DNA from 3 places in the Kitasatospora misakiensis genome. Region 3 is predicted to be linked to each of the others. Evidence: riboswitches for the same ligand, from Rfam matches in the RefSeq annotation. Region 3 holds a riboswitch; each other region holds the start of a gene.
The links. A riboswitch is a leader RNA that binds a small molecule or an ion and turns the genes downstream of it on or off. The one in region 3 is predicted to bind S-adenosylmethionine.
Positions count from the first base shown of each region.

Region 1: another riboswitch for S-adenosylmethionine. It lies ahead of thrC (threonine synthase); the one in region 3 lies ahead of ACFP3U_RS33230 (IclR family transcriptional regulator).
Region 2: another riboswitch for S-adenosylmethionine. It lies ahead of ACFP3U_RS03800 (aminotransferase class V-fold PLP-dependent enzyme); the one in region 3 lies ahead of ACFP3U_RS33230 (IclR family transcriptional regulator).

Region 1 is NZ_JBHSOF010000053.1:19,458-24,855, forward strand. Features, by position in the region: gene ACFP3U_RS30265 (alpha,alpha-trehalose-phosphate synthase (UDP-forming)) at 1-1,403, opposite strand, end outside; gene ACFP3U_RS30270 (glucosyl-3-phosphoglycerate synthase) at 1,442-2,449, opposite strand; SAM riboswitch class I at 2,625-2,758, shown strand; gene thrC (threonine synthase) at 2,777-4,057, shown strand; gene ACFP3U_RS30280 (MoaD/ThiS family protein) at 4,122-4,397, shown strand; gene ACFP3U_RS30285 (cold-shock protein) at 4,984-5,187, shown strand.
Region 2 is NZ_JBHSOF010000002.1:424,622-430,019, reverse strand. Features, by position in the region: gene ctaE (aa3-type cytochrome oxidase subunit III) at 6-626, opposite strand; gene ACFP3U_RS03810 (hypothetical protein) at 1,021-1,446, shown strand; gene trpD (anthranilate phosphoribosyltransferase) at 1,639-2,715, shown strand; SAM riboswitch class IV at 2,824-2,941, shown strand; gene ACFP3U_RS03800 (aminotransferase class V-fold PLP-dependent enzyme) at 2,995-4,410, shown strand; gene ACFP3U_RS03795 (Lrp/AsnC ligand binding domain-containing protein) at 4,424-4,705, opposite strand; gene ACFP3U_RS03790 (rhomboid family intramembrane serine protease) at 4,702-5,398, opposite strand, start outside.
Region 3 is NZ_JBHSOF010000069.1:404-5,801, reverse strand. Features, by position in the region: gene ACFP3U_RS33250 (hypothetical protein) at 1-104, shown strand, start outside; gene ACFP3U_RS33245 (hypothetical protein) at 179-406, opposite strand; gene ACFP3U_RS33240 (cold-shock protein) at 904-1,107, shown strand; gene ACFP3U_RS33235 (DEAD/DEAH box helicase) at 1,312-2,901, shown strand; SAM riboswitch class I at 3,087-3,229, shown strand; gene ACFP3U_RS33230 (IclR family transcriptional regulator) at 3,426-4,139, shown strand; gene ACFP3U_RS33225 (SGNH/GDSL hydrolase family protein) at 4,186-5,398, opposite strand, start outside.

The sequences.
Region 1 (5,398 bases), on a different contig from region 3:
AGCCGCTTGGTGCGGTCGGTCCGCTCCTCGGCCGCCATGGTCAGCCCGGCGTGCAGCGCGTCGGCGGTGGCCACGATGTCGTACGGGTTGACGCTCAGCGCGTCCTCGCCGAGTTCGGCGTGCGCGCCGGCCTCCCGGGAGAGGACGAGCGCGCAGCCCCGGTCGGAGACCACCGGGACCTCCTTGGCGACCAGGTTCATGCCGTCCCGGATCGGGTTGACCAGGGCCACGTCGGCCATCCGGTAGGCGGCCAGCGAGCGCGGGAAGTCGTCGTCCACGTGCAGGATCAGCGGCTGCCAGTCCGGTGTGCCGAACTCCGCCACGATCTCCGCGGCGAGCGACCGCACCTGGTCGGTGTAGGCCCGGTACTCGGCGAGGTCGGTGCGGGACGGGTAGGCGAAGGCGATGTGGACCACCCGGTCGCGCCACTCGGGGCGGGTGCGCAGCAGGTGCCGGTAGGCCAGGAAGCCGCGGACGATGTTCTTGCTCAGCTCGGTGCGGTCGACCCGGACGACGGTGCGGCGGTCGCCCACGGCGGCGCGCAGGGTGGCCAGCCGCTCGTCGACGTCCGGCCGGTGGGCGCGCTCGCGCAGGAAGTCGGCGTCGGCGCCGAGGCCGTGGACGCCGAGGGCGGTGGTGCGGCCGGCGTACGTCACGGTGAGCGCCTCGCGGTGGACCTCCGCGCCGAGGAACCGCTCGCAGCAGTCGGCGAAGGCGAGCGCCCAGCGGCGGGTCAGGAAGCCCGCCCGGTCGGCGCCGAGGACGCCGGTGAGGACGGCCTCGGCGATGTCGTCGGGCAGCAGCCGCAGGTACTCGGGCGGCGCCCAGGGGGTGTGCGAGAAGTGGCCGATCCGCAGGTCGGGGCGGGCCGCGCGGAGCAGCGCCGGGACGAGCGAGAGGTGGTAGTCCTGCACCAGGACGGCGGCGCCGGGGGCGGCCTCGGCGGCGAGGGCCTCGGCGAAGGCGGTGTTGTACGCGGTGTAGGCCTGCCACTCGGTGCGGAAGCCGGCGTCGAAGGCGGGGGCGGTCGGGGTGTTCCAGAGCAGGTGGTGGACGAACCAGAGGGTCGAGTTGGCGATGCCGTTGTAGGCGCGGGCGAAGGTCTCGGGGTCGATGTCGAGCATCCGGACGGCCTGGCCGCCGACCTCGTGGCCGGCCCGGTCGAGGCGGCCGTCGGGGGCCTCGCGGGCGGCCCGGCGGTCGGCGTCGGACAGGGCGGCGCAGACCCAGACGGCGTCCGGGTCGTCGATGGCGGAGAGCCCGGAGACCAGGCCGCCGCCGCCTCTGCGGAGGGTCAGCGTGCCGTCGTCCGCGGTGCCGAACGACACCGGTCCCCGGTTCGACGCCACCAGGACGGAGGCGGAGCCGGACGGATTCGAACGCTCGCTCGTGAGATCACCCATGGTTGGTTGGTTGCCGTGGGTCCGCGGCGGCAAACCCCTCAGCGTCGGGTGGCGTACTCGGGGACGGTGTGCATCGGCGGGCGCTCGGTACCGGTGACCGGGTGGGTGTGGGCGGTGAAGGCGCGGGTCAGCGGGTCGCGGGTGAACTGGGTGAGCAGCGGGTGGACCAGATCCGCGGAGGCCTTCAGTCGGTGCGTGCGGTCCAGTCGTTCCAGCGCGGTGCGGTAGATCGTGGCCGCCATTCGACCGAGTGCCTGGGCGTCCTGGTGCCGGTGGTGACGGACGCCGACGTCCACCTGGGCGAGCGCGTCCAGGCCGGCCGTCTCCAGGGCGTCGACGAGCAGGCCGAGCTCGACGCCGTAGCCGGTGGGGAAGGGCAGCCGTTCGAGCAGTGAGCGGCGGGCCGCGTACTCGCCGCCGAGCGGCTGGACGAAACCGGCGAGTTCCGGCCAGTGCAGGTTGAGCAGGGGGCGGGCGACGAGTTCGGTGACCCGGCCGCCGCCGGCCGGGACCACCGCGCCGTCGGTCTCCAGCGGCCGGTCGTACATCGCCTTGACCAGTTGGATGTCCGGCTCGGTGAGCAGCGGGCCGATGATGCCGGAGACCAGGGCCGGGTCGAACTCGCGCAGGTCGGCGTCGACGAAGCAGACGATCTCGCCGCGGGTGACCAGCAGCGAGCGCCAGAGCACCTCGCCCTTGCCGGGGGCGGCGGGCAGCCGGGGCAGGATGGCGTCCCGGTGGACGACGGTGGCGCCGGCCTCGGCGGCCACCTCGGCGGTGCCGTCGACGGAGCCGGAGTCGACCACCACCAGCTCGTCGACCAGCGGCAGCCGCTCCATCAGCTCGCGCCGGATGACCCGGACGATCCCGCCGACGGTGGCCTCCTCGTCCAGGGCGGGCAGCACGACGCTGACGGTGCCGGCCGGGCCGAGCGCGCGTTTGGCCGCCGGCAGGGTGTGCACCGGGCGGTCGGCCGCGTTCCACGAGCGCCGGCGCAGCCAGGACGCCGTCTCGGGGAGGAGCGCGGGGATCGGTTCGGCGGGCACGGTGCTCTCCTCGGCGGACGGGGTCTCCCCGGCCGGAGGCGGGGGGAGGGTGGGACGTGTCATCTCGCGTGGCGGACGGTCCCGTTCGGGACCGAGGCCTTCGGATACAGTCTTCGTACAGCGGTCGGACCTTCGCACGCCGGGGTCGCCGCTGAGCAGGACCACAACTTCACAGAGCTCATCCAGAGGGACTGAGGGAACGGCCCGTTGACGTCCCGGCAACCTTCTCGCTCGGCCGGCCTTCGGGCCCCGGCGGGACAGGTGCCAATTCCGGCCTGGGGCGCGACCGCGTCACGGGGAAGATGAGGAGAGAGGCCTCCGCCCATCATGTCTATCGACACCGTCGCACCCGCCGCCGTCGACCTCGGCCCCGCCACTCAGCTGTCCTGTCGCGAGTGCGGCACCCGGTTCCCGCTCGGCCCCAGCTTCGCGTGCCTGGAGTGCTTCGGCCCGCTGGAGATCGCCTACGACTTCGGCAGCGAGGGCGCCGAGGAGCTGCGCAAGCGGATCGAGGCCGGTCCGGCGTCGATCTGGCGCTACGCGCCGCTGCTGCCCGTCCCGGCCGACGTGGCGACCAAGCCGAACCTCAACCCGGGGTGGACCCCGCTGGTGAAGGCGGACAACCTGGGCCGCGAGCTCGGCTTCACCGGGCAGCTGCACATCAAGGACGACTCCGGCAACCCGACCCACTCCTTCAAGGACCGCGTGGTGGCCTGCGCCATCGAGGCGGCCCGCGCGTTCGGCTACACCACGCTGTCCTGCTCGTCGACCGGCAACCTGGCCGGCGCGGTGGGCGCGGCGGCGGCCCGGGCGGGCTTCCGGTCCTGCGTGTTCATCCCGCACGACCTGGAGCAGGGCAAGGTCGTGATGGCCGGGGTGTACGGCGGCGAGCTGGTCGGCATCGAGGGCAACTACGACGACGTGAACCGGTTCTGCTCGGAGCTGATCGGCGACCCGGCCGGCGAGGGCTGGGGCTTCGTCAACGTCAACCTGAGGCCGTACTACGGCGAGGGCTCCAAGACGCTCGCCTTCGAGATCTGCGAGCAGCTCGGCTGGCGGCTGCCGGAGCAGATCGTGATCCCGATCGCCTCGGGCTCCCAGCTCACCAAGATCGACAAGGGGCTGCAGGAGCTGATCAAGCTGGGCCTGGTCGAGGACCGGCCGTACCGGATCTTCGGCGCCCAGGCGGCGGGCTGCTCGCCGGTCTCGGCGGCGTACAAGGCCGGCCACGACGTGATCCGCCCGGTCAAGCCGGACACCATCGCCAAGTCGCTGGCGATCGGCAACCCGGCCGACGGCCCGTACGTGCTGGACATCGCCCGGCGCACCGGCGGCGCGGTCGAGGACGTGACCGACGAGGAGGTCGTCGCGGCGATCCGGCTGCTGGCCCGGACCGAGGGCATCTTCGCGGAGACCGCGGGCGGGGTGACCGTCGGCGTGCTGAAGAAGCTGGTCGAGACCGGGCAGCTGGACCCGTCGAAGGAGACCGTCGCGATCAACACCGGCGACGGCCTGAAGACGCTCGACGCCGTCGCGGACGCCGGGATGACCGCCGTCATCCGGCCGACCCTGGACGCCTTCCGGGGCGCCGGCCTGGCCTCCGCCTGATCCCCGCCCGACGTCTGCCACTCCCCAGCTCCACCCGCTCAGCGCCCGCAACGAGGAGACCCCCATGAGCGCCAACGTCCGCATCCCGACCATCCTGCGCACCTACACCGGCGGCGCCAGCGAGGTGCCCGCCGAGGGCGCCACGCTGGGCGAGGTCATCGCCGACCTGGAGCGGAACCACGCCGGGATCGCCGCGCGCATCCTGGACGACACCGGCAAGCTGCGCCGTTTCGTCAATGTCTACGTGAACGACGACGACGTGCGGTTCGCCGAGGGTCTGGCGACCGAGATCAAGGACGGCGCGAACGTTTCGATCATCCCGGCGGTCGCCGGCGGGTGAACCGTCGGACGCGCCCGTTCCCCGCGGGTCGGGCGCGCCGTTACCGGCCGTCCGCGGCACGGAATTCCGTGCCGCGGACGGCCGTGCGCATTTTGGCGGGAATGTATTCCGTCCCGGGCGGAGTAAAGTGTCGCTGGACCGGGAACAGGGGCGCGCCCGCCCCTTCTCCGGGAACGAATCCGCCGCATCGCCACCGCCGCCGCCGTCCCGCCCGCCGAGACCCGCGGCGGGCCTGTGACCCGGAAACATGTCAGGCCGGTGTCAGAATTCTGGCGCGGATTTTGGGTAATACGTCCGCTATGTCCGGCGGGAAATGCGGCGGCTTATCCCGATTGCTCCCGTACTGTCCTCCGGTGCCGCGGGTGAATTCCCCGCCATTGACCCTGTTGCAGAGGGCGTCGATCCGGATACATTCAGCCGCGGTCGACGCAATCGCCCGTTCGCCGGACGCCGTTCGGCGGCATCGGGAGGATTGTGGCGTGCGCGGCTGTGCCCAGGGGGGGTCCCCGGGCCGGCCTCCAACCAGACCCGGGCCCGCAGACCTGCGGGCGCGTGAAGGGCCAGCACAGCACTAGGGGAGTTCGGAATGGCTCAGGGCACCGTCAAGTGGTTCAACGCGGAGAAGGGTTACGGCTTCATCGCGGTCGACGGTGGTGCGGACGTCTTCGTCCACTACAGCGCGATCCAGATGGACGGCTACCGCACCCTTGAGGAGGGCCAGCGGGTCGAGTTCGAGATCTCTCAGGGGCAGAAGGGTCCGCAGGCGGACATGGTCCGCGCGGCGGTCTGACCTTTCCGACACCCGGGAGCTCTGCTCGGCCCATTCGGCTGGCGCACCTCTTGCTTCACGGCGGGCCCGGACGACCTCGGTCGTCCGGGCCCGCCGTCATGTCCGGACGCGGTCGCCGGCGTGGGGCAGGAGGGGGTGCGGGCGGGGGTGCCGCGGCTCGCGGGTTGCCCGATTGGGCTTGCACTCGCCCACCCAGAGTGCTAATCATTGG
Region 2 (5,398 bases), on a different contig from region 3:
GCTGGTTACTTGATCAGGTAGATGGTCGCGAACAGGCCGATCCACACGACGTCGACGAAGTGCCAGTAGTACGACACCACGATCGCGGCGGTGGCCTGCTCGTGAGTGAAGCGCTTGGCTGCGTAGGTCCGTCCCAGGACGAGCAGGAAGGCGATCAGACCACCCGTCACGTGCAGACCGTGGAAGCCGGTGGTCAGGTAGAACACCGTGCCGTACGGGTCGGAGGACAGCGAGAGGCCGTCCTTCTTGACCAGCTCGGTGTACTCGAAGATCTGGCCGCCGATGAAGATCGCGCCCATCACGAAGGTGATGACGAACCACGAGCGGAGCTTCTTCACGTCCCCGCGCTCGGCGGCGAAGACGCCGAGCTGGCAGGTGAGCGAGGAGAGCACCAGGATCGTGGTGTTGACCGAGGAGAAGGGCACGTTGAGGGCGTGCGCCTTCTCGGTCCAGAACTCCGGCCCCTTGACGGAGCGGAGCGTGAAGTACATCGCGAAGAGGGCCGCGAAGAACATCAACTCGGAACTGAGCCAGACGATCGTTCCGACGCTGACCATGTTCGGCCGGTTGACCGATCCGTGCGCGTGCCCGGTTTCTACTGCTGTTGCTGTCGCCACGACGGACATTATGTCGGTCCCTTATTCCGTCTTCACGTCGGGGGGTCTCCCTCGGAGTGTCCGGTGCGTGCGGTATGCCCCCCTGGCACCCGACGGGGCGTCCGGACCGTCGTTGAGCAGCGGCGTGTCCCTTTTCTGACGGTTCCTCGACGGCCCCTTACGGCCCCGTCCGGCGTGTCGAGGGGTGCTCCGGGGTGCCGTCGGTAGTAAGGGGAGAGCCCACCCGTCAGCCGTACGGGTGGTCTGTGCGGCCGGGGGTGACGCGCCGTGCTCCGCCCGGACCAGCCGTCGGCGGCGCGGCTCGGGAAGAGATCGCGGCGGGAAGGGCTCTGCCACCGGTGATCGGGAGTAGCATCCGGGGTGAGGCGAACGTGGTCCGGATCACACTGAGGGAGCAGGGCCCATGGCGTACACGACCGACGAGACGCTGACCGTTCTCGTCTACAGCCACGACCGCACCACCCGCGAGCAGGTGCTGACCGCGCTCGGTCGGCGGCCCGCGGCGGACCTGCCGGAGCTGGCCTACCTGGAGTGCGCGACCACCCCCGCGGTGCTCAAGGCGCTGGAGAAGGGCGGGGTCGACCTCTGCGTCCTGGACGGCGAGGCGGTGCCGGCCGGCGGACTCGGGCTCGCGCGGCAGCTGAAGGACGAGATCTACGGGTGCCCGCCGGTGCTGGTGCTGATCGGCCGGCCGCAGGACTCCTGGCTGGCCGCCTGGAGCCGGGCCGACGCGGCGATCTCCCGGCCGGTGGACCCGGTGGCGCTGGCCGAGGCCGCCGCCGCGCTGCTGCGCTCCCGGCTGGCCAAGCGGGCGCCCGTCGCCCGGTAGCCACCCGGCAGCCGTCCGGCCCGGGCCCCGGCTCCGGTGGCGCGGGCCGGTGCCCCGCCCCCGTGTCTCACCCGGCGTCTCAGTACAAGAGAAGAAGGGTGAACGGCGGAGCCCCGGCACCCCGCCGCTCGATAGGCTGACTCCGTCCCTACGTCCTTCCCCGTGTCCGGGGAGCGAGAGCTGGAGTCAGCCATGGTGAACGTGCACCCTGCGAACGGCGGCAACGACCCCGCGCAGGTGGTCCGCTCCTGGCCGGACATCCTGTCGGCTCTGCTGCGGGGGGAGGACCTCGACCGCGCGGCCACCGCGTGGGCGATGGACCGGATCATGAGCGGCGAGGCCTCCCCGGTCCAGGTCGCCGGCTTCATGGTGGCGCTGCGGGCCAAGGGCGAGACGGTCGACGAGATCTCCGGCCTGGTCGACTCGATGTACGCGCACGCCGAGCCGCTGGACATCCCCGGTCCGGCCGTGGACATCGTCGGCACCGGCGGCGACCGGGCCAAGACCGTCAACATCTCCACCATGTCGGCGATCGTCGCGGCCGCGGCCGGCGCCAAGGTCGTCAAGCACGGCAACCGGGCCGCCTCCTCGGCCAGCGGCTCCTCGGACGTGCTGGAGAAGCTGGGCATCAGGCTGGACCTCCGGCCGCGCCGGGTCGCCGAGGTCGCCGAGGAGGTCGGGCTCACCTTCTGCTTCGCGGCCACCTTCCACCCGTCGATGCGGCACGCCGCGCCGGCCCGGCGCGACCTCGGGGTGCCCACCGCCTTCAACATCCTCGGGCCGCTCACCAACCCGGCCCGGGTGACGGCGCACGCGATCGGCTGCTTCGACACCCGCCTGGCGGCCCTGATCGCCGGCGTGCTCGCCCGGCGCGGCGCCACCGCCCTGGTCTTCCGGGGCGACGACGGGCTGGACGAGCTGACCATCACCACCACCTCGCGGGTGTGGGTCGTCCGCGACGGCGCCGTCACCGAGACCAGCTTCGACCCGCGCGAGGTCGGCATCCAGCCGGTCGGCATCGAGGCGCTGCGCGGCGGCGACCCGGCCTACAACGCGGAGGTCGCGCGCCGGATGCTCGCCGGGGAGCACGGCCCGGTCCGCGACGCGGTGCTGCTGAACTCGGCGGCGGCGCTGGTGGCGCTCGACCTGACCGGCGCCCCGCTCGCGGAGCAGCTCGGGGCGGCCATGCGGCGTACCGCCGAGGCCGTCGACTCGGGTGCCGCGGCGGACCTGCTGAAGCACTGGTCGGAGGCCACCGCCCGGGTGTGACACGGCGGTTGGGGGCCCATCGGGAGTTCGCCCGGTGGGCCCCTGCGCGTGTCCGGGATGTGGACTCCTGTTTGACCGGGGGGTGGACTCGACCTACAGTCTTGGCCAGGTCATGAGCGACAGCGACAAGCCCCAGCTTGCTGTCCGGCAACCCTCCGTCCGTGGCGGGGTGCCCTGGGTGAGGACCGGGTCACGTGGCGTTCCGTCCGCGTGGCAAGCGCGGACGCCCGGATCACATCGCACTCCCGGGGTCCCTGACCCGTATAGGAGTGCATCCCCATGTCTTCTGTCGCCGCCCGCCCGTCGCCCGCCGCCACCCTTGATTCGGCGCGCTCCGCGCGGCCCCTCCCGAGCACCCCCCTCGCCGTCCTCGGCCACGACGTGCAGGTCCCGCTCGCCAACGGTGACAAGGTCACCTACGCGGCGCTCGACTACGCCGCCAGCGCCCCGGCCCTCCAGCGGGTCTGGGACGAGGTCGCCGCCTACGCCCCGTACTACGGCAGCGTGCACCGCGGCGCCGGCTACCTGTCGCAGCTCTCCACCGACCTGTTCGAGCAGAGCCGCCGCACCGTCGCCGAGTTCCTGGACCTGCGCGAGGACGACCAGGTGGTCTTCACCCGCGCCACCACCGACTCGCTCAACCTGCTGGCCGGCGCCGTCCCGGCCGGGACCAGGGTGTTCGCCTTCGAGACCGAGCACCACGCCTCGCTGCTGCCCTGGGCGCACGCCGGTCTGAGCGTCACCTACCTGCGGGCCCCGCGTTCGCACGCCGAGGCGGTCGCCGCCTTCGACGCCGCGCTCGCCGAGGCGCCCGAGGGCCCCAAGCTGCTCTGTGTCACCGGCGCCTCGAACGTCACCGGCGAGCTCTGGCCGGTCGCCGAGCTGACCCGGACCGCCCACCGGCACGGCGCCCGGGTGGTGCTGGACGCCGCGCAGCTGGCCCCGCACCACCGGGTCTCGGTGCGCGAGCTGGGCGTCGACTGGATCGCCTTCTCCGGCCACAAGCTGTACGCGCCGTTCGGCGCCGGGGTGCTGGCCGGCCGGGCCGACTGGCTGGACGCGGCCGAGCCGTACCTGGCCGGCGGCGGCGCCACCCGTACGGTGGCCCGGGAGGCGGACGGCTCGGTGGCCGTGCAGTGGAACACCGGTCCGGCCCGGCACGAGGCCGGTTCGCCGAACGTCATCGGCGTCTACGCGATCGCCGCGGCCTGTCGGGCGCTCGGCGAGGCCGGGTTCGACGCGCTGGAGGCCCGCGAGCGGGCGCTGATCGCCCGGCTGGACGCCGGCCTGGCGGAGATCCCGGAGGTCAGGGTGCTGAACCTGTTCGGCGCCGACGCGGCCCGGGTGGGCGTGCTGTCCTTCGTCGTCCGGGGCTGGAACAGCTCGCACTTCTCGGCCGCGCTCTCCGCCGAGTACGGCATCGGGGTGCGGGACGGCCTCTTCTGCGCCCACCCGCTGGTGCGCACGCTGCTCGGCGACGAGGAGGCCGCGCCCTCCGAGTGCGGCGCGCCGGAGCCGTCGCTGCCGGGCGAGCGCAGCCTGAACGCGATCCGGGTGAGCTTCGGCGCGGGCACCCCGGACGAGCACGTGGACCGGTTCCTGGCCGCCGTCCGGGAGCTGGTCACGGACGGCGCGGCGTGGACCTACCGGAACGAGGGCGGCCGCTGCGTCGTGGACACCCGTCGCGAGGGCTGAGGCCTCCGGTCGGCTACTCGTCGAGGCCGATCGCGAACGCGGCCTCCAGGTCGTGCTGGGAGTAGGTGCGGAAGGCGATCTGGGTCTCGGTGTGGGCCACGCCCGGGACCTTGTTCAGCCGGCCGGGGATCACCTCGGCGAGGTCGTCGTGCCGGCGCACCCGCGCCATCGCCACCAGGTCGTAGCCGCCGGTCACCGAGTAGACCTCGCTGACGCCCTCGATGGCGGCGATCGCCTCGGCGATCTCCGGGATGCGGTCGACACTGGTCTTGATCAGGACGATGGCGGTGATCACGGTCGCGTACTCCTTTGTGAGGTGCCGCCAGGGTATCGGGCATCGGCCGCACCGTCGCGGGGGCGGGGGCGGGGGCGGGTGCGGGTGCCGGTGCGCCGGGGCCGGCGCTCGATCAGGGTGCAGGCGTAGAGGAAGCCGGCCGCGAAGCCGATCACGTGCACCAGGTACGCGACCCCAGGCCCGGCGGAGTGGACGGACCACCACTGGAGGGCGAACCAGAGCCCCAGCACCAGCCAGGCCGGGAAGCGCAGCGGCAGGAAGAGCAGCAGCGGGACGAGCGTGGTGACCCGGGCACGCGGGTGGAAGCGCAGATAGGCGCCGAGCACGGCGGAGATCGCGCCCGAGGCGCCGATCAGCACCCGGGTCGAGTCCGGCGAGTGCGCCTCGGCCAGCGAGAAGCCGTAGGTGGTCAGCGCGCCGGCCGCCACATAGAAGAGGAGGAACCGGGAGCGGCCGAGCCGGCGCTCCACGGTGGGGCCGAAGACGTACAGGAAGAGCAGGTTGCCGAGCAGGTGCAGCCAGCCGCCGTGCAGGAAGAGCGCGCTGAGCACGGCGAGCGCGGGGTGCTTGCCCGGGGTGGCCGCGGCCGGGCAGCCGGGCACCGGGTCGGGGGCCTCGGCCAGTTGGTCGGCGGTCAGCGGGTGGCCGGTCAGCAGTTCGGCGGGGACGGCCCCCCAGCGCTGCTCGTAGCGC
Region 3 (5,398 bases):
GCTGGATGACCTTCCCCCCGGGCACGGCGGCGTCCAGCTGGACCGCCTGGATCCTGCTGGCGACCGGGACGGTCGTGTACGCCGTGGCAGGTCCGAGACGGTGACGGGCGCGCCGCCGGCCGTTGTCAGGGGGTGGACATCGTCGGGGTCGAGCGGGGTCAGAGGGAGTACATCGCGCTCAGAGGGTGTACATCGCGCTGTACGGCGGGGTGACGCGTTCTTGCCGTGACCCGAAGTCGACGAGGACGGCGATGTCGCCGTCCCCCTCGACGCCGATGACACGGCCGAGGCCGTACCGGTCGTGGGTGACCCGGTCGCCGACGGTGAAGTGCTTGCGGGGTGCCTCCACCGGAGCCTTGAAGGGGCTGTTGGGGAGGGGGCGGCGCGCTGCTGAATAATTCGTCATCCCCACCAGTATGCGCCGGAAACCCCGGGAGCGAACCCTTTTCGGCGCATGCGAGTTCGAGCGGAGCGGAATGTCGCAGGTCGGTGCGGTCCGCGCGCGGGCGGTCAGGGTGGGCGCGGAGGATTGCCCGCGCGCCCTCGCCGCCGCGGCACGACCGGGGGAGGGCGGTGGGATCCGCCCTCCCCCGCCGTCGGTTCGGAGGGCCCGCGAGCGCGCCAACCACCGTGCGCCCGGGGCCCGTTGGCGCCCGCGACGGCCCGGGGCGGGCGGCCCCGGGAGCACTTTTCAAAAATTGGGGGCGAAATATTCGCCCGCGGCGAGCCCGAGCCTGCTAGAGTCGACCTAGTTGCAGTAGTGGTCCCCATGAACTTTGTGTGCGCCTGCTGATGTTTCGCAGGCGCATTTTTGTTTACCCGGCTCTTCCCCGGGTGGGTGCTTGTGCGGCGACTCGGAGCACACGCTGTGTGCGCTCCGGACGCTTTGAAGGAGAAATTTTTATGGCTAATGGCACCGTGAAGTGGTTCAACTCGGAAAAGGGCTTCGGCTTCATCGAGCAGGACGGTGGCGGTCCGGACGTGTTCGCCCACTACTCGAACATCAACGCCAACGGCTTCCGTGAGCTGCTCGAGGGCCAGAAGGTCGAGTTCGACGTCACGCAGGGTCAGAAGGGCCCGCAGGCCGAGAACATTCGCCCGCTGTAGTACTTCTGCCACGGCACCCGCCAAGCAGCGAGGGGCCCGCACCGCGTACACGCTCGGTGCGGGCCCCTCGGCATGTGCGCCACGGCGCATCCCCGGCCGTTCCGGCCCGTTTCGGCCGTTCAGGCCCGTTCCTTGCGGTCTCCGCCGGTGCTCCGCGCCATGGAGCCTTCCTCGTGACGTGCCGCCCCGAGGAAGGTTTCCCGTATGAGCCGTTCCAGTCGCTCGCCCTATCAGAACGCCAACTCCCGCTCCGCCGCCGCCTCCCGCTCCGCGGGGGGCTCCCGTTCGGGTGGCGGCGCCTTCTACGGCGCCCGGCCCGCCGGAGGCCGACGGACCCCCGGCCGTGGCGCCGGCCAGGGCGCGTCCGCGCCGGCCGAGTTCGCGATGCCGGTCAGCACCACCCCGGCCCTGCCCGCCGTCGAGTCCTTCGCCGAGCTGGACATGCCGAAGGCCCTGCTGTCGGTACTGACCCGCCAGGGCGTCACCACGCCCTTCCCGATCCAGGCCGCGACGCTGCCGAACTCGCTGGCCGGCCGCGACGTCCTCGGACGCGGCCGCACCGGCTCGGGCAAGACCATCGCCTTCGGCCTCGCCGTACTGGCCCGCACCGCCGGGCGCCGGGCCGAGAAGGGCCGCCCGCTGGCCCTGGTGCTGGTCCCCACCCGCGAACTCGCGCAGCAGGTCACCGAGGCCCTCACCCCCTACGCCCACGCGCTGCGGCTGAGGCTGGCGACCGCGGTCGGCGGGATGTCGATCGGACGCCAGGCCCAGGCGCTGAACCGCGGGGCCGAGGTCGTGGTGGCCACGCCCGGCCGGCTCAAGGACCTGATCCAGCGCGGTGACTGCCGGCTCGACGAGGTCGGCATCACGGTGCTCGACGAGGCCGACCAGATGGCCGACATGGGCTTCCTGCCGCAGGTCACCGAACTCCTGGAGCAGGTCGCCGAGGGCGGCCAGACGATGCTGTTCTCCGCCACCCTGGACCGCAACGTGGACCGGCTGGTGCGGCGCTTCCTCAACGACCCGGTCACCCACTCGGTGGACCCGTCGGCGGGCGCGGTGAGCACCATGGAGCACCACGTCCTGCACGTGCAGAACTTCGACAAGGGCGCCACGATCGCCCACATCGCGTCCCGGGACGGCCGGGTGATCATGTTCACCGACACCAAGGACGGCGCCGACCGCCTGGTGGCGGACCTGCTCGCGAACGGGGTGAAGGCCGCGGCCCTGCACGGCGGCAAGTCCCAGCCCCAGCGCAACCGCACCCTGGACCAGTTCCGGACCGGCCAGGTCACGGCCCTGATCGCGACCAACGTCGCCGCCCGGGGCATCCACATCGACGGCCTCGACCTGGTCGTCAACCTGGACCCGCCGACCGACCACAAGGACTACCTCCACCGGGGCGGCCGCACCGCCCGGGCCGGCGAGTCCGGCACCGTGGTCACGCTGGTGCTGCCCAACCAGCGCCGCGCGATGACCCGCCTGATGGCGACGGCGGCCATCACCCCCGTCACCACCCGGGTCACCGCCGGCGATGAGGACCTGGCCCGGATCACCGGCGCCCGGGTGCCCACCGGCGTCCCCACCGTGATTCCCGACCCCGTGGTCGAGCGCCCGCGCCGCAGCCCGTCCGCGAGCCGGGGTCACCGAGGCCGCTCCACCCGCACGGCCGGCGACACCCGGACCGGCGGCGACACCCGTACGGCCGGCGGCACCCGCACCGGCTCCGGCCGCGACGCCCAGGGCTCCACCGGCCGTCGCCGCCCGCCCCGGCGCGCCACCGTCGCCGCGTAGCACCGCCCTCGCCGTGAGGCGCCGACGAGCCCGGTCCGCAGCTGCGGACCGGGCTCGTCGGGTTTCTCGGGCCGTCGCCCGTTCCGCCCCTGCTGCCTGCTGCCTGCTGCCTGCTGCCTGCTGCCTGCGGGCTGGCAGCGGTAAAGCTTGGCGAGCCGGCGGGGAAGTCTTGTATCGTTCCTCGCGAATCATCCAGAGGGGTGGAGGGACCGGCCCTACGAAGCCCCGGCAGCTCCCCGTTCGACCCGGCGTCCGAAGTACGCGCCGTGCCGTCCGGGATCAGTGCCAACTCCGGCCTGTCGCCAATGTGGCGCGGGAAAGATGAGGAGACACGGTGCTCTCAGTGCTGTCCTTCCCCCGGGCGCTTCCCGTCCCGGGCCTTCCGCGTACCCGTCTCGTGCCCGGCGCAGGCAATCGGCCGACTTCTGCGGCCCGCCCTCGCTGACCACCCCCCCGGCTCCCTGCGGGGAGTCTCCGTGAGCGGGCCCATGCGCGGCTCACGGGATCTGAGACGGAGTACATCCATGGAGAACACGAGCGGCGTCGGCGTGCTCGACAAGGTCACCTCGATCCTCGGCACCCTGGAGGCCGGCCCCGCCACCCTGGCCGGCCTGGTCGCGGTGACCGGCCTGGCGCGGCCCACGGCCCACCGGCTCGCCGTCGCACTCGAACAGCACCGCCTGGTCGCCCGGGACGTGGAGGGCCGGTTCATCCTCGGCCCCCGGCTCGGGGAGCTGTCGGCCGCCGCCGGTGAGGACCGGCTGCTGGCCGCCGCCGGCCCGGTCCTCAGCGGGCTGCGCGACCTCACCGGCGAGAGCGCCCAGCTCTACCGCCGCCAGGGCGGGGTCCGGATCTGCGTGGCCGCCGCCGAGCGCCTCTCCGGCCTGCGGGACACCGTGCCGGTGGGGGTCACCCTCCCGATGAAGGTCGGCGCCGCCGCCCAGGTCCTGCTCGCCTGGGAGGAGCCCGAGCGGCTCCACCGCGGCCTTCAGGGGGCCCGGTTCACCGCGACGGCCCTGAGCGGGGTGCGGCGCCGGGGCTGGGCCCAGTCGATCGGGGAGCGCGAGATCGGTGTCGCCTCCGTCTCCGCGCCCGTCCGCGGACCGGCCAACCGGGTGGTGGCCGCCGTCACGGTCTCCGGTCCGATCGAACGGCTCACCCGCCACCCCGGCGCCCTGCTCTCCTCGGTCGTCGTCGAGGCGGCGGACCGCCTCACCGAGTCGCTCCGCCGCCCCTGACCGGCTCAACCGCCCTCCACCGCCGCCCTGTTGTCCGCTCCTGCGGTCACCGCAGGCTGTCGAGATCGACGCTGTCGGCCATGGCCCGGTAGCCGAGCGGGCTGGGGTGGAGGTGGTCGCCGGCGTGGTAGCCGTCCGGGATGGCGCCGGTGCCCGCCGGGTCGATCGCCCGGTCGAAGTCGGCCACCGCGTCGTACGCGCCGGACGAGCGGATCCACTCGTTCAGGTCGCGACGCAGCCGGTCGGTCCGCTCACTCCAGAACGGTGCGCCGCCGAAGGGCATCAGGGTGGCGCCGACGGCCTTGACGCCACGGGCGTGGGCGGTGCGGATCAGGGCGCGGTGGGCGTCGATCAGCCGCTGGAGCGTGACGGGCGGGTCGTCGCGGTCCACCCCGCAGACCTGGTCGCCGGCGCGGAGGATGTCGTTCACACCGTGCGAGACGATCACGGTGCCGACGTTCGGCTGGTCGAGCACGTCGCGCTCGAAGCGGGCCAGGGCGCTCTCCCCGGCGCAGGCGGAATCGGCGAGCATCTTGTTCGAGCCGATGCCGGCGTTGAGCACGGGGCGCGGCCGGTCGGCGGCGAGGAGCCGTTCGGCGAGACGGTCGGGGTAGCGGTCGTCCCCGTCGACGGTGGCCCCGAACCCGTCGGTGGTGGACTCGCCGAACGCCACCACCGCCCTGCCCACCGGCCGCCCGCCGGTGACCTCGACGCCGCTCAGGTAGTACCAGGAGCCGTATCCGGGGCGGACGGCGTCGCCGAACGCCGCCGCGCCGGTGTCACCGCGGTGGTCGCCGTCGGCCCGGTACGTGGTGGTCATCGAGAGCTGGTGGTAGGTGGCCGGGCCGGTCGGGCCGTCGAAGTAGAGGGTCAGCGCGACCCGGTCGCCGGCCGCCGTCGGCAGCGGCACCGGGTCACTGAGCACCTCCCCGCCGGCCGGGACGACGACGGAGTCCCGGTGCGCGAAGCGCAACGGCCGCAGCGTCCCTGGGACGACGGCCGCCCCGTCGGCGGCCCGGCCGGCGCCGGCGCCGGTCAGCCGCAGGGGAGTCGTCCCGTAGAGGTTGGACAGCCGGAACCGGACGGACTTGCCGCCCGTGCTGAGCCGCACCACCTCCCGCACCGACTGGTGGTCGAAGCCCTGCTCGGCCCAGGTCGCGAACCAGGGCGCCGTGGAGGGCCGCATCATCGACGCGGACCACGCGGCCGACCAGCGCTGCGCGTGCGCCGAGCCGGCCGAGGCGGGGGCGGCGGTCGCG